2 regions of the Alicycliphilus denitrificans K601 genome follow, and region 2 is predicted to be linked to the other one. Evidence: predicted binding sites of a transcription regulator. Region 2 holds the regulator's gene; the other holds the start of a gene.

Region 1 (9,657 bases), 1.1 Mb from region 2:
GCCGAGGCTCCCTATGTGCTCGTCGTCAATTCCGGCGTGCCGGCCAAGAATCTGCGCGAACTGGTGGATCTGGCGAAGGCGCAGCCGGGCAAGCTCAACTTCGCCTCGGGCGGCGCCGGCAGCGGCCCGCACATCGCCGGTGAACTGCTCAAGACCGTCGCTGGGGTGGACATGACCCACGTGCCCTACAAGGGCTCGGGCCCCGCCGTGGCCGATCTTCTGGGCGGGCAGGTGGACGTGCTCATCACCGCGGCGCCCACGGTGACCGCGCAGATGGGATCGGGCCGCATGCGCCCGCTGGCGGTGGCGCACCCGCGGCGCCTGTCCTCGCTGCCCGACGTGCCGACGGCAGCGGAGGCCGGGTTTCCCGATTTCCGCATTGCCAACTGGTTCGGGCTGGCCGCACCCAAGGGCACGCCGGCCGAGGTCGTCGCCTACCTGCACGCGGAGGTGCAGAAGGTGCTTCAAAGAGCCGACGTGCGCGACAAGCTCCTGGCCGCCGGCGCCGAGCCCGTGTCGATGACGCCGGCCGAGGCCGCGCGGCACGTGAATACCGAAGCGCGCCGCTGGGGCGAATTGGTGCGCAAGGCGCAGATCCGGCTGGACTGATTTTTTACCAACGCAAGAAGCAGATCCATGAAGATTCGCAAGGTGGAACCCCTGCACGTGGGGCAATTCATGTTCGTTCGCATCACCACGGACGACGGTACCGTGGGCTATGGCGAGGCGGGCACCTGGGGCCATATCGAGGCGGCGGGCGTTTGCATCCGCCGCTTCGCGGAGTATCTGGAAGGCAAGGACGCCTTCGCCATCGAGCACCACTGGAACGTGATGCATCGTTTCAGCTATTTCACGGGCCTGGCGGAAAACGCCGCCATCTCGGCCATCGACATCGCCCTCTGGGACATCAAGGGCAAGGCGCTCAACGTGCCCATCTACGAACTGCTCGGCGGCGCCGCGCGCACCAAGGCGCGTATCTACGGCCATATCTACGAGAACAGCATCGAGAAGATGCTCGTGGAATGCCAGGCCAAGATGGAGGCGGGCTTCAACGCCTTCGGCCACCTCAACCCCTTCCTCGACGAAGGGAACGATCAGGTCTATTTCAAGACGCACATCAAGAAGATGCGCGACGCGATCGACAACACCCGGCGCATGCGCGAGGTTGTGGGCGATCGCGTCGATCTGCTGATCGAGATCCACCGCCGGCTCACCCCGGCCGAGGCTATTGTCTTCGCCCGCGGCATCGAAGACACCCATCCCATGTTCATCGAGGATCCGATCCGCCCCGAAGGTCCGGACGGCATGGCACGCGTCGCCGAGAAGATCGGCATTCCGATCGCCACGGGCGAGCGTTTCGCCAATCTCTACGAGTTCCAGACGCTGATGGCGCGCGGCGGCGTCGAATATGCGCGGGTGGACCTGTGCCTGTGCGGCGGCATCACCGGAGCCAAGAAAGTCGCGGCCCTCGCCGAGGCCCACCATGTGCAGGTCGTGCCGCACAACCCGCTGTCGCCGATCGGCCTGGCCGCCTGCCTGCAGCTCGATGCCGCGATCCCGAACTTCGCCATCCAGGAATACGCAACGGGCTTCGAGGCCGGCATCTTCGAATCGCGCCCCGAACACTTGGGCAGCGACATCGTCGATCAGGTGCCCTTGCCCGATGCGGGCTTCGTCGATATCCCGACAGGCCCGGGCCTGGGCATGAATCTATTGCCGGATGCCCAGAAGATCCGCCCGCCGCTGGTCAAGCCGATCTCGATGCGGCCGCATTTCGACGGCTTCGTCGTCGATCAGTAACCGTACCGGGGGCGAGGCTAGGGGCCTATGACGGTGTCTGCCAGCTGCCCCAGCGCATGCTCGGTATAGAACATCCCCCCGTGGTAGAGCAGCGGCGACGCACCGCGCAGGTGCGTGCAGCGCTCCACGCGTCCCACGAAGATCGTGTGGTCGCCCTCTGCGTACTGGCTGCGGTTGGTGCATTCGAACACCGCCGCCACGCCTTCGATCACCGGCATGTCGTGCAGGCCGGGGTGGTGCGCCACGCCCGCCCAGCGGTCGATGCCGCGCGTGGCGAAGCGCTCGGCCAGGGCGCGCTGCTCCACCGTCAGCACATTGATCGCGTAGTGCGTCGCGCTGGCGAAGGCCTGCAGCGAAGAGGCCTTGTGCGCCAGGCTCCACAGCACCAGCGGTGGATCAAGCGAGACCGAGTTGAACGAATTCACCGTCATGCCGACCAGTTCGCCGCCCGCGCCGCGCGTCGTGACGATGGTTACGCCCGTGGCGAACATGCCCAGTGCATCGCGGAATTCGCGTGGCGAAAAGGCGGGAGGGCTGGGGTGATGGGTGCTGTTCACTAGGGGCGCGGCGCATGTGGTGCGCGGGGGCGGGCGGTGGAGGAGCTTATTATCGACCGGCAGGCTGCGGCTTGCAGCGCCGCCGGCGCTCTCCTTTCTTCGCACCATGTCTTTGCTGCCAGGCTTTTCCCTCCTGGGCTCCGGCCCCACCGTGCTGCTGCTGCACGACGCCGACGGCGATCACCTGAGCTTCGCGCCCCAGCTCGAAACCCTGGCCAGCGCCGGCTACCGCGCCGTCGCCTGGGATATGCCGGGTTATGGCCGCAGCGCGCCGGTAGAGCCCTACGGCTTCAAGGGACTGGCCCAGCGCTGCCTGCTGCTGCTGGACGCGCTGCGGTGCGGCGAGGCCACGCTGGTCGGCCACGGCTTCGGGGCCATGCTGGCGCTGGAGATCGCGCTGCGCGCCCCTATGCGGGTGCGGCGGCTGGTGCTGTGCGCGGGCGGCCCGGCGCTCGATGCAGCGGCCACCGCCGCCTGGGTGGCGCCGCGCCTTGCGGCGTTGGAGCAGGGCATGGACATGGCCCGGCTGGCCGACCTGGTGGCGCGCGACGCCGGCGCCGATGCCCTGCCCGAGGGGCTGCAGCTGGCGCGCCACGCCATGGGCCGCGTGTATGCGGCCACCTACCGCCGCGCGCTGCAGGCGCTCACCGTCTTTGCGCGCCGCGCGCCGGACCTGGCGCGGCTGCATGTGCCCACGCTGCTCATCGGTGGCGAGCAGGACCGCTGCACCCCGCCCGAGGCGCTGCTGGCCCTGGCCCATGTGCTGCCCGATGCGCGCGCCGTGCTGCTGCCCGGCGTGGGCCATTGGCCGCAGCTCGAAGACCCCGATGGCTTCGAGGGCGCGCTGCTGGAATTCCTGGCCATGCCAGCCCGGCTCCATTGAATTGAAGCCATCCCGGGGCGCGGGATGGTCTGCCGCGGCGCAGGGGTTTTGGGGTTATCCCAGTCTGGCTAACATGGCTTTCATGAACACGCTGTCGCAGCCCAGGCCCTCCTTCAAGGAGCAGATGCACCGCGCGCGCGAGGATGCCATCGTCGAGGCCGCTTGCCGGCTGCTCGGCGAAAAGGGCTTCGAGACCATGACCGTGGACGAGGTGGCCTGCGCAGTGGGCATCGCCAAGGCCAGCCTGTACAAGCATTTCGCGGGCAAGGACGACCTATGCGCGGCCGCCATGGTGCATGTGGTAGGGCGCCTGCAGCGTTTCCTGGACGAATTGCCCGAGGGCCTGCAGGCGCTGCAGCGCCTGCAGGCCCTGCTGCGCTGGCTGCTCGAGCTGCAGCTGGGTGACGAGACGCCGCTGCTGCCCAGCCGCAACTCCGCGCTGGCCCAGGCGCTGCGTACCTGCGATGCCTACCGGGCGTCCATGGAGGAGGTGCATGCGCGCATCCTGGGCTGGATCGCCGAGGCCCAGGCCGCCGCGCAGCTGCGGCGCGAGCTGCCGCCCGAGGTGATCCTGTGCGCACTGCTTGCGCGCTCGACCGACCCCATGCTGGCCATGCTGCGCGAGCGTGGCCATGGTGACGCCCAGATCCTCGACTGGGCCGTCGCCACCTGCCTCGGTGGCTTGGTCAGCGCACCAGCAGCACCGGAACGGTGCAGTTGGCCAGCACCTGGGTGCTGACCGAGCCCATGACCAGCTTGCCCAGCGAGCCGTGGCCGTGCGTGCCCATGACGACGAGGTCGTACTTGCCCGATTCGGCCACCTTGGCGATGGTCTCGCCGGCCGGGCCGACCTTGATCATGGTCTTGGGCTGCACGCCATGGCGGCCCATGAACTTGACCACGGGTGAGAGCACCTTCTCGCCCTCGTCGGCGTAGTAGCTGTCCACCGTTTCCTTGCCCAGTGCGGCGCGCGCGCGCGGGGGCAGCGGTGGCTGCACCGTAATGGCCGTGTACGTATGCGAGCTGCCAAGCATCTCGTCGTGCGCGGCCAGGTAGGCCAGCATCTTTTTGGTGTAAGTGCTGCCGTCGACAGCAAGCAGGATGTTCATTCGTAGTACTCCGTAAACGGGTTGTCAGACTAATCTGCGCCTGCACCTGTTGTCTTGACCTTTGTCATGCCGCGCGCCAATGGGTCTCGCGACCCCGCGCATCATACGGTGAGCACGCAGTGGGACTGGAATGCGGCCTGCTCGCCCTTGCGCGCATAGCCCAGCGGGTTGGCCACTACGCGGCAGCTCCAGGAGTTGCCGTCGGCATGCGTGCCGCTGGCCAAGTAGTCGCTTGGGGCGTGCAGATGGCCGTGCAGCCACAGCCGGGCGTGGGGCAGGCAGTCGTCCAGGGCATTGCAGAAGCCCGCGGTGCCGGGCGTCATGCCGTAGCGCGGGTCGGCGCTGCACAGGCTGGGAGCGAAGTGAGTGACTGCTACTGTCGCGCCGTCGAATGGCCGGGCCAGGGCCTCGCGCAGCCAGGCCTGGCACACCAGCGCCTGCTCGCGCAGCTGCGCCGCCAGGAACGGCTCGCCGTGGCGCGTGCCGCCGGTCTTGCGCAGATAGAAGTCGGCGGCGCGGAAGGCCTTCTCGCGCAGCTTGAGCCGCTGGCCCTGGGAGGCGTCGTCGGCGCCATGCCCGGCCAGCGCGTCGAAGTCGCTCCACAGCGTGGTGCCTACCAGGCGCACGCCCTGCAGAACCACGCTCTCGCGCTCCAGCCAGATCAGCCCGAGGCGGTCGCAGGTGCGGCGCAGGCGCGTGTGCGCGGTGTCGAAGTCCTGCCCGTCATACTCGTGGTTCCCCGGCACGAAGACCACCGGCGTGGGCCAGCCGGCGTATTGCGGCAGCGGCGAGAAGCGCGCCAGGCCGAAGTCGCCGTCGGCGAGCTGCGAGCCGGGCTGGTACGAGCCTATGTCGCCCGCCAGCACCAGCACGTCGGCGCCGGGCGCGGGGCTGGGGCTGAAATGGGGGTGGACTTCGAGGTGCAGGTCGGACAACAGCTGCAGCTTCATGGCTTGGCGTGGCGTGTGGATCGCATTCAGTCGCGGAGCGTGATGGGTGTCGGCGTGTTGCGGGCCGCGCGCGCGATGGTCTCGCGCAGCCAGCGGTGGGCCGGGTCGTATAGGCGCCGGCGGTGCCACAGCGCATCCACGTGCACGGTGGGCAGCGGCATGGGCAGCGGGCGCCAGACCAGGTCGCCGCCCACGTCGGCCAGGCCCACGAAGTGCAGCGGCAGCACGGTGAGCAGGTCGGTGGTGGCCACCACGCGGCCGGCGGTGAAGAACTGGTTCACCGTGAGCACGATGCGCCGCTCGCGCCCCAGGGCGGCGAGCGCCTCGTCGATGAAGCCGTAGGGCTTGCCGGAGAAGCTCACGAGCAGGTGGTGCGCGGCACAGTACTGGTCCAGCGAGAGCGGCGCATCCGCCAGCGGATGGCCGGCGCGCATCACGCACACGTACTGGCTGGCGTACAGGCGCACGCTCTCATGGGCCACCACGTTGTCGGCCTGGGCGCGGGCCGTGAGGTCGGCCAGCACGGCCGGGAAATAGCCCACGGCCATGTCGATGGTCCCGTCGTCGAGCAGGCGGCGCGGGTCGCGCGTGGTCAGGGGTATGACGCGCAGCGAGATGCCGGGCGCCTCGCGCTCCGTGATTTCGATGAGCGGCGGGATCAGGGTGGCGCCGGTGGCGTCGGCCATGGCCAGCACGAACGTGGCCTGGGCCGAGGCCGGCTCGAAGCCGCCGGGGGCCAGCGATTCCTGCAACTGCCCCAGGGCCTGGCGCACCGCGGGCCACAGCGCCAGGGCCCGCGGCGTGGGCTCCACGCCATGGCCGCTGCGCACGAGCAGCTCGTCCCCCACGGCCTCGCGAAGGCGGCGCAGTGCATTGCTCACCGCCGGCTGGGTGATGGCCAGCTTCTCGGCCGCGCGCGTGAGATTGCGCTCGGCCATGACCTCGTCGAAGACGCGCAGCAGATTCAGGTCCAGCGTACGGAAGTTCAGCGAGGGCATGTCCTAACCATAACGAACATGAATGTTGGCAATCACAAATATTAATTGGACATGATATAGGGTTAACCCTAGTATTCTCCCGTTGCCAGGCAGTTTTGCCGCAAGCGGCACCGAGGTTTTACATCATGACGAAATTTGCTGTTATCGAGTTTCCCAGCCAGCATCAGGGCGTGGCGCGCATCGAGGGCGCCGTGAGCCATTTACGCCGGAGCGCGACCCGCTTCGACCCGACGCGCAACGGAGCCTCCCTGCTGCTCGCGGCCCTGGTGGCGGCCTTGCTGGTCGTGGCCAACGAGATGGTGGATACCTGGGGCGACGGCCATCTGCTGGCCGGCTGGATGCTGATGTGGCTGATCGCCTTCGTGGGCATGGCACTGCTGGCCGCGCCGGCACGCCGCGCCGTGGCGCTGCTGCGCGGCGCGGCCAAGTCCTGGTCCGATGCGCGCCGGCGTGCGGCTGAGGACGAGCGGACCTGGAACGCCGCGCTGCACGACGCGCGCATCATGGCCGACCTGAGCCGTGCCATGAATGGCATCGCCGTCGAGGACATGCGCCGCTATCGCTGACAGCACCGGCCCGCCAGGCCGCGTCAGCCACATGCCAGGGCACCTTCGGGTGCTCTGTTTTTTTGCGCGTGCGTGTGCCTCTGGCAATAAAAAACCCCGCACCCGATGCGGGGTGCGGGGTTGCGCGGGTGGACGGCCCTCAGGCGGCCAGGCGCTTTTCCAGGGCGGCCTTGGTGGCCAGCAGTTCCTGGGGCAGGTGGTGGGCGAGCTTGTCGAAGTGCTCGGTGTGCAGCTTCAGTTCCTCGGCCCAGACGCTCTTGTCGATGCTGGTCACGCTCTCGAACTGCTCGGCGCTGAATTCCAGGCCGTTCCAGTTGATTTCGGCAAATGCGGGGGCGATGCCGAAGGCCGTTTCCAGGCCTTGCGCGCGGCTTTCGATGCGGTCGATCATCCACTTGAGCACGCGCATGTTCTCACCGTAGCCGGGCCAGACGAACTTGCCCTCGGCGTTCTTGCGGAACCAGTTGGTCGTGAAGATCCTGGGCAGGGCCGCGCCCTGGCCGGCGATCTTGGCGCCCAGGTCCAGCCAGTGCTGGAAGTAGTCGCTCATGTTGTAGCCCATGAAGGGCAGCATGGCGAAGGGATCGCGGCGCACCACGCCTTGCGCGCCGAAGGCGGCGGCAGTGGTCTCGGAGCCCATGGTGGCGGCCATGTACACGCCCTCGGTCCAGGTGCGCGCCTCGGTCACCAGCGGCACGGTGGTGGAGCGGCGCCCGCCGAAGATAAAGGCGTCGATCTTCACGCCTTTGGGGTCGTCCCAGGCCTCGTCCAGTGCCGGGTTGTTGGTGGCGGCCACGGTGAAGCGGGCGTTGGGGTGGGCGGCCTTGGCGCCGGTTTCCTTGGCGATTTGCGGCGTCCAGTCGCGGCCCTGCCAGTCGATCAGGTGCCCGGGGACCACGCCGGTGTCCTTTTCCATGCCTTCCCACCACACGTCGCCGTCGTCTGTCAGCGCGACGTTCGTGAAGATCACGTCCTTGTTGAGGCTGGCCATGCAGTTGGGGTTGGTGTGGTAGTTCGTGCCGGGGGCGACGCCGAAGTAGCCTGCCTCGGGGTTGATGGCGCGCAGGGAACCGTCGGGCTGGGGCTTGATCCAGGCGATGTCGTCGCCGATGGTTGTGACCTTCCAGCCTTCGAAGGCCTTCGGGGGCACCAGCATGGAGAAGTTGGTCTTGCCGCAGGCGCTCGGGAAGGCTGCGGCCACGTGGTACTTCTTGCCCTCGGGGTTGGTCACGCCCAGGATCAGCATGTGCTCGGCCAGCCAGCCCTGGTCGCGGCCCATGGTGGATGCGATGCGCAGCGCCAGGCATTTCTTGCCCAGCAGGGCGTTGCCGCCATAGCCCGAGCCGTAGCTCCATATCTCGCGCGTCTCGGGGTAGTGCACGATGTACTTGACCTGGGGGTTGCAGGGCCAGCTGGTCTGGTCCTTCTCGCCGGCCTTGAGCGGCGCGCCCACGGTGTGCATGCAGGGCACGAACTCGCCATCGGTGCCGATCACGTCGTATACCGCCTTGCCCATGCGCGTCATGATCTTCATGTTCACGGCCACGTAGGCGCTGTCGGACAGTTCCACGCCCACGTGGGCGATCGGGCTGCCCAGTGGGCCCATCGAGAACGGCACCACGTACATGGTGCGGCCGGCCATGCAGCCGTCGAACAGCGGCTGCAGCGTGGCGCGCATCTCGTTGGGCGCCATCCAGTTGTTGGTGGGGCCGGCGTCTTCCTTCTTCTCGGAGCAGATGAAGGTGCGGTCTTCGACGCGGGCCACGTCCGACGGGTCGGAGCAGGCCAGGTAGCTGCCCGGGCGCTTGGCGGGGTTGAGCTTCTTGAAGGTGCCGGCATTGACCAGCTGCTGGCACAGCTGGTCGTATTCCTCCTGGCTGCCGTCACACCAGTGGATGGCGGCGGGCTTGCACAGGGCGGCCATTTCGGCCACCCAGGCGATCAGGCGGGCGTTCTTGACATAGGCGGGGGCCTGCAGGCTCAGGCCTTGCATGGAGGGGGCGTTCATTGGAGCTTCCTGAAGTTGAAAACGGTTTTTTCAAAGGAAGCGAGCCGGGACGCGTGGCGCGGGGGCCCACCGGACGCCTGTGCGCACTGCCTTTGAAAAAACGGCTTGGAACTCAGTCGCCTAGCGGGTGCAGGAGGTGCCGCCGCAGGGTAGGCACGCATGCGCAGTTCGGCTGAATTGACGATTCTATGAAGACGTCCGGAATTTGTCTGCTGGACAAGGGGCAAAACAATGCAAACAATGCATAGGGTTATGCATGAAATTTCAGATCCACGCGCTGGAGGCAGCAACGAAAAGGCCCCGCAATGCGGGGCCCGGGATGTGCATGCGCGGGGATGCGTCAGGCCATGGTGACCGCGATCAGCGCCAGCAGGAAGATCATGGCCGCGCCCGCGGCGGGAAGCACCACGGGGATCAGGTTCACCACGGTTTCGGTGGGATCGGTCGCGGTGGCCGCCTCGACGTCGGCGGCGTTGGGTGCGATGTGGTGTTCGTGTGCCATGTGGTGGTCTCCTCTGTAAGTCCTGGTGCCTGAAAGCTTGGCCAAGTGTAGCGGCAGCGCCCGGACCGGCCCACGGGCCTTACCCGGGGTCAGTGCAGCTCGGCCTCCATGTGGGCGGCGCGCAGCTGCTCCAGCACCTGCTGGACGTGGGCCTTGCCGCGCGTCTGCAGCACCAGCTCGATCTCCACGTTCTGCGCGGCCAGCAGGGTGAAGGCGCGCTGGTGGTGCACCTCTTCGATGTTGGCGCCGGCCTCGGCCACGGTGGCGGTGATGCGCGCCAGCAC
Region 2 (9,657 bases):
CTGGGCACGTTCAAGGGCCAGCTTGGCTGGACCCAACTGGGCGAGTACCAGCAAGAGGTGGAGAAGGCGAATACCGAACTGCAGCCTCTTTACGCGCGTTTTGCCAGCATGACTACCGAGGACATGGCGAAGGACCCCGCAGCCATGGCCATCGGCGAGCGCCTGTTCATGAACAACTGCGCGCAATGCCATGGCTCGGACGCGCGCGGCAGCAAGGGCTTTCCCAGCCTGGCCGATGGCGACTGGCTCCATGGCGGCGCGCCCGATGACATCCGCAAGACCATTCACGACGGGCGCGTGGGCGTGATGCCGCCCATGGCCGCCGCGGTCGGATCGCCCGAGGACGTGCGCAACGTGACGCATTACGTACTGAGTCTGTCGGGCAGCCCGCACGACTCGCTCAGGGCTTCGCTCGGCAAATCCAAGTTTGCGGCCTGCGCTGCCTGCCACGGCATGGACGGTAAGGGCAACGCGGCGCTGGGAGCCCCCAACCTGACGGATGACATCTGGCTGCACGGCTGGGGCGAGGCCGCCATCACGGCTATGATTAACAACGGCAAGACCAATGAAATGCCGGCACAGGCAGGTAAGCTGACCGACGCGCAGATCAACGTGCTGACGGCTTATGTCTGGGGCTTGTCCCACAAGGCCGGCGCTTCTCGCTGACGCCAGCTCTGCGGCCGGCTCCCTCACCGAGGGTGCCGGCCGTTTTGTTTTCTGGAAGTTGTACTTCCCCCACGAGATCCCATCATGAAGCCAGCCGAAGACAGGCCACGCAAGGTGATACCCATTACTCCTGTTGCAGCGGAGAGCCAGCAGCCTGAGACGGTGTCGCTTTACGAAGCCCAGAAGAAGATCTATCCCCGCTCCATCAGCGGTGTGTTCGCGCGCTGGCGCTGGGCGATGGTGTTCCTGACGCAGCTGGTCTTCTATGGCCTGCCCTGGCTGGAGTGGGGGCAGCGCCAGATGGTGCTGTTCGACCTCGGGGCGCGGCGCTTCTACATCTTCGGCCTAGTGCTGTACCCGCAGGACTTCATCTATTTGACCGGCCTGCTCATCATCTCGGCGCTGTCGTTGTTCCTGTTCACGGCAGTGGCGGGGCGGCTGTGGTGCGGATTCGCCTGTCCGCAGACGGTTTATACCGAGATATTCATGTGGATCGAGCACAAGATCGAAGGCGATCGCAGTGCCCGCATGCGCCTGGACAACGGGACGTGGACCTTCGAGAAGATCTGGAAGAAATCGCTCAAGCAGGTGATCTGGGTCGCTGTGGCCTTCTGGACCGGTTTCACGTTCGTGGGTTATTTCGTGCCGATCCGGGAACTCGGCGGCGAGCTGCTGGTGCTGCACGGCTCCTGGCAGATCTTCTGGGTGTTCTTCTATGGTTTCGCGACCTATGGCAATGCAGGCTATCTGCGCGAGCAGGTCTGCAAGTACATGTGCCCCTACGCGCGCTTCCAAAGCGCGATGTTCGACAAGGACACGCTGATCGTCACCTACGACCCCGAGCGAGGCGAGCCCCGCGGACCGCGCACCAAGAGCGTCGACTACAAGGCCAAGGGCCTGGGGGACTGCATCGACTGCACGTTGTGCGTGCAGGTCTGCCCTACGGGCATCGACATCCGCAATGGCCTGCAGTACGAATGCATCGGCTGCGGCCTGTGCGTGGATGCATGCGATACCGTGATGGACAAGATGAAATACCCGCGGGGGCTGATCCGCTTCTCCACGCAGAACGGCGTCAAGAACCACTGGACCCAGTCGCAGATGCTCAAACGCGTGCTGCGTCCGCGCGTGCTGTTCTATACCAGCGTGCTGATTGTGCTTTGCATCGGGATGCTCGCTAGCTTGGTGGTGCGCACGCCTCTCAAGGTGGACGTGGTGCGCGACCGCGCGGCGCTCTCGCGCATCGTGGCTGGGGGCAAGCTGGAGAACATCTACCGGCTGCAGATCATGAATGCCACCGAAGGGGCCCAGCGCTATGTCATCAGCGCGCGTGGGCTGCCAGGGCTGGAGGTGGCTTCCGAGTCCGAGGTCGATATCGGCCCTGCGGACTCCCGCTGGGTTGCTGTGCGCCTGCAAATCCCCTACGGGTCGGCGCCACCGGGCTCGCACACGGTGTATTTCGATATCCAGGCGCAGGGCAACAAAGGGCAGGTGGCGGAGAAATCCGTATTCCTCGTCCCGCGCTGAGGGCGCGGATCCGTACCGAGTTTTTGCATGGCCCCGGAAGGGGCACGGAGATCGTAACGATGTCGAAAGATGGACCAATGAATGCAGACCCCGAGCCGCAGCCCTGGTGGAGGTACGGCCATGTGTGGCTGATCATCGCAGGCCCGGTGATCGTGGTCATTGCCGGTTTCGTCACTCTTTGGCTTGCGCTTTCCCGGCCGGACCCCGTGCTGGCGGAGGACTACTACCAACGTGGCCTGGACATCAACAAGACGCTGAAGAATGCGGACTCTGGCATGACACCCGCAATGAAAGGGCGTAACCACGCCGCCACGCCCGCGCAGGACCAGCCGCGCTGAGGTCCTAAGGGGAATCAGGGAGACGATGGCACTTTGCTTGCGCCGGGCATGGTGCTAGGCTGTCACTATGACAAGGAGACAAGCTTGATGTGGAAGCAGAGGTTGATGTGGATAGCCTGGCCCGCCTTTCTCATGGCGGGGGTCATGGAGATGGTCGTGTTTGCCTTCGTGGACCCCGAGGCGTTGCAGTGGTTCGACCAGCCCGTCACTCTTTCGAGGCAAGGCGTCTACACCGTAGCGTTCTTCGTTTTCTGGGCCATCATCATGGCGTCGAGCATGCTTACCACGATGTTGTCGCTCTCCCCCTTCGAGCTCAATCGCTGTCCGGTACCGGAGGGCGAGAGGCCGCTCGACTGTGCCAAATACATGCCCTGACATGGGCCTGGGGCTGCAGCCTGGGTGAGGGTGGTTAGAGACAGGATTGCTGGCTATTGACGATGCGCTTCAGGGCATCGGTGTCCACGATGCGTACGTGGCGTTGCCTGACCTCCACGATGCCCTCCTCGACGAACTTGGAGAAGGTGCGGCTCACGGTTTCGAGCTTGAGGCCCAGGTAGCTGCCGATTTCCTCGCGCGTCATGCGCAACACCAGTTCCGATTGGGAAAACCCCCGCGCATGCAAGCGCTGCACCAGATTCAACAGGAAGGCGGCAAGGCGCTCCTCGGCCCGCATGCTTCCCAGGAGCAGCATGACGCCGTGTTCGCGGACGATCTCACGGCTCATGATCTTGTGCACATGGTTTTGCAGTGCGGTGACTTCGCGGGACAGTTCTTCGATGCGGTCGAACGGCATGACGCAGACCTCGGCGTCTTCCAGGGCCACGGCATCGCAGGTGTGCCGATCGTTCACTATGCCATCTAGGCCGATGATTTCTCCGGCCATCTGAAAACCCGTCACTTGGTCGCGTCCATCCTCCGTGGCCACGCAGGTCTTGAAGAAGCCCGTGCGAATGGCGAACAGGGATGCGAATGGTTCGCCGTTGCGAAACAACGTGCCGCCACGCTTGACCTTGCGGCGCACGGCGACGACGTCATCGATGCGCTTGAGTTGCTGCTCATCCAGCCCGACGGGCATGCACAGTTCGCGCAAGTTGCAGTTTGAACAGGCAACTTTGATGGATTGCAGGTTGGAATGTGTGGAAACCCTATTCATGTCGCGAGCTTACATCTGAACGCCGTCGAGGCATGGAATGTCACGGATCGTTCGAAGACTTTGATCCAAAGTCAATTGTCCCCATCCGGACCGCATGGGTGCTTGATCAACATCAAGAACGCCCTGGGGACTCTACGGCACAGTACGCCGCAAATGCAAGGAATCCCACCATGACAGTCGTTACAACAGAGCTCTTGCGTCGTTTTGACGTGCCTGGGCCGCGCTACACCTCCTACCCGACAGCAGACCGTTTCGTGGAGGCATTTGGTGAAAAGGAGTACATCCTAGCCCTGCAGCAGCGTCGCGTGGGGTCGGCGGCCAAGGCGATGCCCCTGTCCCTCTACGTGCATATTCCGTTTTGCGAATCCCTGTGCTACTACTGTGCCTGTAACAAGATCATTACACGGCATCCGGAGCGGGCCGAGGTCTATTTGCGGTACTTGAGCCGCGAGATCGACCTGCACACCGCGCACTGCGGCGTGGGGCAGCACGTGAGTCAGCTGCATTTCGGCGGCGGCACGCCCACCTTCCTGTCTGACGACGGCCTGCGCGAACTCATAGGCATGCTCAAGCGCAGCTTCGTGCTGGTGCCAGGGGGCGAGTATTCGATCGAAGTGGATCCTCGCACCGTGGACGAGAAGCGGCTTGCCTTGCTGGCCGAGCTGGGTTTCAACCGGCTCAGCTTCGGGGTGCAGGATTTCGATCCCGAGGTGCAGAAGGCGGTGCATCGCATACAGCCTGCCGAGAAGGTATTCGCGCTGATCGAGAGCGCACGCAAGCTGGGCTTCGAGTCGGTGAACGTGGACCTGATCTATGGCCTGCCGCGCCAGACGCCGGAGTCTTTCGACCGGACCCTGGCGCAGGTGGCGCAACTGCGGCCCGACCGCATCGCGCTGTATGCCTACGCCCATCTGCCCGAACGCTTCAAGTCGCAACGGCGCATCATTTCCGCAGAGCTGCCCATGGCCTCGGCCAAGGTGTCGATGCTGGCGCGCTCCATCGACGTGTTCATGAATGCGGGCTATGTGTACGTGGGCATGGACCACTTCGCGCTGCCCGAGGATGCCCTGGCTGTGGCCAAGCGCCAGGGGCGGCTGCACCGCAATTTCCAGGGGTACAGCACCCAGCCTGACTGCGACCTGATCGCGCTTGGCGTTTCCGCCATCGGGCGGGTGGGCGCAACGTACAGCCAGAACGTCAAGACGCTGGACGAGTATTACGACGCGATCAACCATGGGCACCTGCCCATAGTGCGAGGCCTGGCCTTGACCAGGGACGACCTGGTGCGCCGCGCGGTCATCATGGCCCTGATGTGCCAGGGGGAGGTGCTGTTCGAGCCGGTCGAGCAGTCCTGGCTCATCGATTTTCGCCGCTATTTCGAGGCCGAGCTGCAGCAGCTCGAAGAAATGGCGGAGCAGGGTCTGGTGAAGGTCGGCGCCGAGGGCATCGAGGTCACCACGATGGGCTGGTTCTTCGTGCGTGGCGTGGCGATGGTGTTCGACAAGTACTTGCAGGCGGACCGCAATCGGGCACGTTTCTCGCGCATCATCTGATCCATGTTGCTGGCGCTGGCTTCGACGGCATTCTTCATGGGCTTGATGGGCGGGACGCATTGTCTCGTCATGTGCGCAGCGCCCTGCGCCGCCTTGACGGGGGCGGGTGGCGCCCCGGGTGGTAGCGAGCAGGTCGTGCGCTGGATGCCGCGCGGATCCGTGGCGCAGCGCACCGTCGGATTCCATCTGGGGCGGTTGACGGGCTATGGCGTGGCGGGCGCCCTGGCCGCCTTCGCCATGGAACGGCTGGCGTGGCTGAGCCAAGGCAGCGCCGCGCTGCGCCCCGTCTGGACCATGTTCCATGTGCTGATCCTCGCCTGGGGCTTGTTGATGATGCTGCAGGTGCGCCAGCCTGTATGGCTGGAAGGCGCCGGCAGGGCGGTCTGGGGCAGGGTGCGATCTCTGGTATCCCGGCCTGGAGGCCTGTTCGTGACCGGCTGTGCCTGGGCGCTGCTGCCTTGCGGCCTGCTCTACACCGCGTTGCTCACCGCAGCATTGAGCGGCAGCGTTCAGCGTGGCGCCCTGTGCATGGTGCTGTTTGGCGTTGGCAGTGGTGTCTGGCTGGTGGTCGGGCCTGTGGCGTGGGGCAGGTTTCGTGCACGCGTCAACGGTGTTGCGGGCACATGGGGGCCCAGGATTGCGGGTCTGGTGCTTTTCACGCTGGGGGCTGGGGCCTTGTGGATGGATGTGGTGCACGGGCAGCCCGCCCCGTGGTGTTTGCCCTGAGCCGCATTTGTCGCCAGCGATCATTTTGTTGTTTGTAACTAATACGCAACGCTGGTAACTGACCATAATGCTTCGGTAAGATGGGCGCGAGTGGATATGCCCTCTGCAAACTGAAGTGGACCAATCCGTACTGATTGATATCGATGCCCTCCGCGTGGGCATGTTCATCCAACTCGAAGTGGGCTGGATGAACCATCCCTTTCCGATGAACAGCTTCAGAATCTCCTCGCATGAGCAGATTCGCGTTTTGCGGGACTTGGGACTGAAATCCGTACGCCACATTCCGGCCAAGAGCACGGCCCTGGCGCAAACGCCTTCAGAGGCGCTCGAGCGGATGGCGGACGTGCAGCCGGAGCAGGACGATGTCGGTGAGCCCGCTGTCGAACGGCTGGGGCGCAGCACCACGGCGCAGGCCGGTGTACGGGCGCTATACAACGCCACGCAGCAACGTTGCAGGCAGCGCTACCAGGAGGCTGCCACCGTCTATGAGTCGGTCTGCGCCGGGGTGCAGGCGGCGCCGCAAAAGGTGCGCGAACAGGCGGAATCCCTGGTCCGCGCGTGCGTTGCGCAGCTGCTGGAGCAGGGGCCATACGCGGTTCACCTGCTGGCTGACAGCCTGGGTCAGCGCTCTGCTGGCCATGCGGTGAACGTGCTGGTGCTGGCCTTGCTGCTTGGGCGCGCGCTCCGCATGGAGGCGCGGGAGTTGTGCCTCCTGGGGACGGCGGCCTTGCTGCATGACCTGGGGAAGGTGGGCTTGCCGATTCATATCGCGGAGCCGGGCGCCGCTCTCAACCTTTCGGACATGCAGCGCTATCAGGAGCACGTGGGCCTGTCGGTGGACCTGGGGCAGCGCATGGGGCTGTCCAGCGACGTGCTGATCGCGATTGCGCAGCACCACGAAATGGCTGATGGCAGCGGGTTTCCGCTGCGCCTCGTCGGCGAGGACCTCAGCCGATGCGGGCAGATATTGGCGCTTGTTAACCGCTACGACCGCCTGTGCAATCCATTGCATGGGGAGCAGGCGTTGACGCCCCACGAGGCCCTGGCCAGGATCTTCGCGCTGCGGCGCGAGTGTTTCGACGCCACGGTGCTGGGGGCCTTCATCCGGATGATGGGGGTCTATCCGCCGGGCTCGCTGGTCCAGTTGGTGGATGGCCGTTTCGGGCTGGTAGTCGTGGTGGATGCCTTGCATTCTCTGCGTCCCTGCGTCGTGCTGTATGAGCCGGCCGTGCCCAGGGACGAGGCGCCATTGCTCGATCTGGCGCAGAACGACGAGGTCGGCATTTTGCGCAGCCTCAAGCCCGCGCAATTGCCGCGGGACGCCCTCGACTACCTGCTGCCGCGGCCGCGTATCTCCTACTTCTTCGAGCGTGCCCTCAGCCCTCGGGATTGCGGGGGCAGCGCGTGATCATCAGCGGGCACTCCTTCGCTGCGATATGGAACGGCATCGATCTGGCCGCGTGGCTGGTGGACGGGCACGCGCTGCAGATACGCCATGCCAACGAGGCTGCCGCGCGGCTCGTGGGGCGCAGCGTGGCGGACATGGAGGGCATGCCGGTCCACGGCCTGGTGGTCACGCCCGAAGACCTGATTTTCTGGGGGCAGTCCCATGCCGGCATTGCCGCCGGCATCCACTCGCATACCTGGGTGCGCAACATGCACAGCGGCAACCTCGTGCCGGTGGATAGGCGCGTGCTTGCCATCCAGGCGTCCGAGGGCGACCCCGCGGACCGATACCTGCTTCTGACCATGCAGGACCGGTCGGAGCACGAGGCCTCCCAGCGCGAGCTGGAGTCCCTGTTGTCGGAGTTGCGTGCGACTCTCGATTCCGCGGCCGACGGCGTGCTGACCTGCAATCTGCACGGAGAGATCCGCGCCTTCAACCAGCGGCTGGCCCAGATATGGCAGCTGCCGCGCGAACTGCTTTTGCGGCGCGACGATGCGGCGATAAGGGTGCACATGGAGAGCCAGGTGCTAGATGCCGAGGCCTATCGACTCCGCCTGGCCGCGATCGCGCATGAGCCGATGCTGGAGACCACCGACATCCTGCATCTGCGCAATGGCATGACGGTGGAACAGCGCTCGGTGCCGCAGCTCATCCAGGGGCGCCCGGCGGGGCGGGTGTACTCGTTCCGCGACATTTCCCGGCAGGCCGAGGTGCAGGCCGGACTGCGCCTGGCGGCGCGGGTGTTCGAATCGAGCCTGGACGCGATTTTCATCGCCGACGAACGGCATGCCGTGGCCCGCATCAACCCTGGGTGCGAACAGCTCCTGGGTGCGGCGGCGCAGGGGGTGGTCGGCCGGCGGGTGACGGCGCTTTTCGCCATGGCGCAGGACGATGCCGAATTCATGGCCGAGGTGCGGCAGGGCTGGGAGCAGGCGGGCTTCTGGGAAGGCGAACTGCGGCTGCGCCAGGAAGAGGATGCGCACTGCTGCGTGCAGCTGTCATGGGTGGCGCTGCGCGACGATGCGGGCGCCGTCGCGCAGAGCATAGGCTTCATGCGGGACCTTTCCGTGCAGCATGCCGCGCAAAAGCGCATCGAGGAGCTGGCCTATAGCGACGCGCTCACGGGACTGCCCAACCGGCTGCCGCTCAACAAGAGGGTGGCCGCGGCCATCGAAGCCTCGCGCGGCCATGGCGGCGGGTTCGCCATCCTGTTCCTGGACCTCGACCGGTTCAAGAACGTCAACGATTCCCTGGGGCATCCCTTCGGGGACCGCGTGCTGAAGCTCGTGGCCGAGCGCCTGCAGGGCTGCCTGCGCCAGTCCGACATGCTGTGCCGCCTCGGGGGCGACGAATTCGTCATCTATCTGCACGATGCGGACGCGGCCATTGCCGAGAGCGTGGCGCGCCGCGTGCAGGAAGAGATGCTGCGCCCCTTCATGCTCGACGAAATGGGGTTTTCCATCCAGTGCAGCATCGGCATGTCGCTGTATCCGCAGGATGGGGATGCGCTCGACGACCTCATCAAGCATGCCGATACCGCCATGTACCGGGTCAAGGAGCGCGGCCGGGGCAGCTACGGCTTCTACCAGCCGCAGATGAACGCGCACCTGCTGTCGCGCATGAAGATGGAGCACGCCATGCGCCAGGCGCTGAACCACGGGCACATGGCGGTGCACTACCAGCCGCAGGTGGACATGGCGACGGGGTGCATCGTGGGGGCCGAGGCGCTGGTGCGGTGGACGGATCCGGAATTCGGCGTGGTCTCGCCAGGCACCTTCGTGCCGCTGGCGGAGGAGTCGGGCTACATCGTCACGCTGGGCGCATGGGTGATGGAGCAGGCCGTCAAGGAAGCAGCGCACTGGATGGGCTGCGGCACTCCCCTGGTGGTCTCTGTCAACGTATCGGCGCTGGAGTTCCGGCAGGCGGGCTTCGTGGAGCGCATCTCCGCGCTGCTGGCCCAGTACGGCCTGCCGGCGCGCTGGCTGGAGCTGGAGCTGACGGAAACCGTCCTGCTGCAGGATGCCCAGGAGATGCAGCAGGTGCTCGACGCCCTGGCGCGCCTGGGCGTGGGCCTGTCCATCGACGATTTCGGAACCGGCTATTCCAGCCTGGCCTATCTGAAAAAGCTGACCATCCACCGGCTGAAGATCGACAAATCCTTCGTGGGCGGCCTGCCTGGCGACGGGGGCGATTGCGCCATCGTCCAGGCCATCGTCAGCATGGGACGGGCACTGCGCATCGGCGTGG

The links. The regulator FNR, encoded in region 2, switches genes on or off when oxygen is low (the NO sensors DNR and NnrR bind a similar motif). The targets are predictions, from matches to a motif close to TTGATNNNNATCAA.
Region 1: a site for FNR is predicted at 4,404-4,417, ahead of ALIDE2_RS00505 (universal stress protein). Genes of this name have one in related genera too.

The regions. Positions count from the first base shown of each region.
Region 1 is NC_015422.1:102,991-112,647, forward strand. Features, by position in the region: gene ALIDE2_RS00480 (Bug family tripartite tricarboxylate transporter substrate binding protein) at 1-609, shown strand, start outside; gene ALIDE2_RS00485 (mandelate racemase/muconate lactonizing enzyme family protein) at 637-1,800, shown strand; gene ALIDE2_RS00490 (flavin reductase family protein) at 1,818-2,357, opposite strand; gene ALIDE2_RS00495 (alpha/beta fold hydrolase) at 2,464-3,240, shown strand; gene ALIDE2_RS00500 (TetR/AcrR family transcriptional regulator) at 3,323-3,979, shown strand; gene ALIDE2_RS00505 (universal stress protein) at 3,927-4,349, opposite strand; gene ALIDE2_RS00510 (metallophosphoesterase) at 4,451-5,299, opposite strand; gene ALIDE2_RS00515 (LysR family transcriptional regulator) at 5,326-6,297, opposite strand; gene ALIDE2_RS00520 (hypothetical protein) at 6,423-6,863, shown strand; gene ALIDE2_RS00525 (phosphoenolpyruvate carboxykinase (GTP)) at 7,003-8,871, opposite strand; gene ALIDE2_RS25245 (hypothetical protein) at 9,212-9,373, opposite strand; partial or broken gene ALIDE2_RS00530 (threonine ammonia-lyase) at 9,463-9,657, opposite strand, start outside.
Region 2 is NC_015422.1:1,172,956-1,182,612, forward strand. Features, by position in the region: gene ccoP (cytochrome-c oxidase, cbb3-type subunit III) at 1-666, shown strand, start outside; gene ccoG (cytochrome c oxidase accessory protein CcoG) at 751-2,193, shown strand; gene ALIDE2_RS05615 (FixH family protein) at 2,253-2,531, shown strand; gene ALIDE2_RS05620 (hypothetical protein) at 2,619-2,906, shown strand; gene fnr (fumarate/nitrate reduction transcriptional regulator Fnr) at 2,941-3,684, opposite strand; gene hemN (oxygen-independent coproporphyrinogen III oxidase) at 3,855-5,237, shown strand; gene ALIDE2_RS05635 (sulfite exporter TauE/SafE family protein) at 5,241-5,963, shown strand; gene ALIDE2_RS05640 (cyclic di-GMP phosphodiesterase) at 6,079-7,371, shown strand; gene ALIDE2_RS05645 (sensor domain-containing protein) at 7,368-9,657, shown strand, end outside.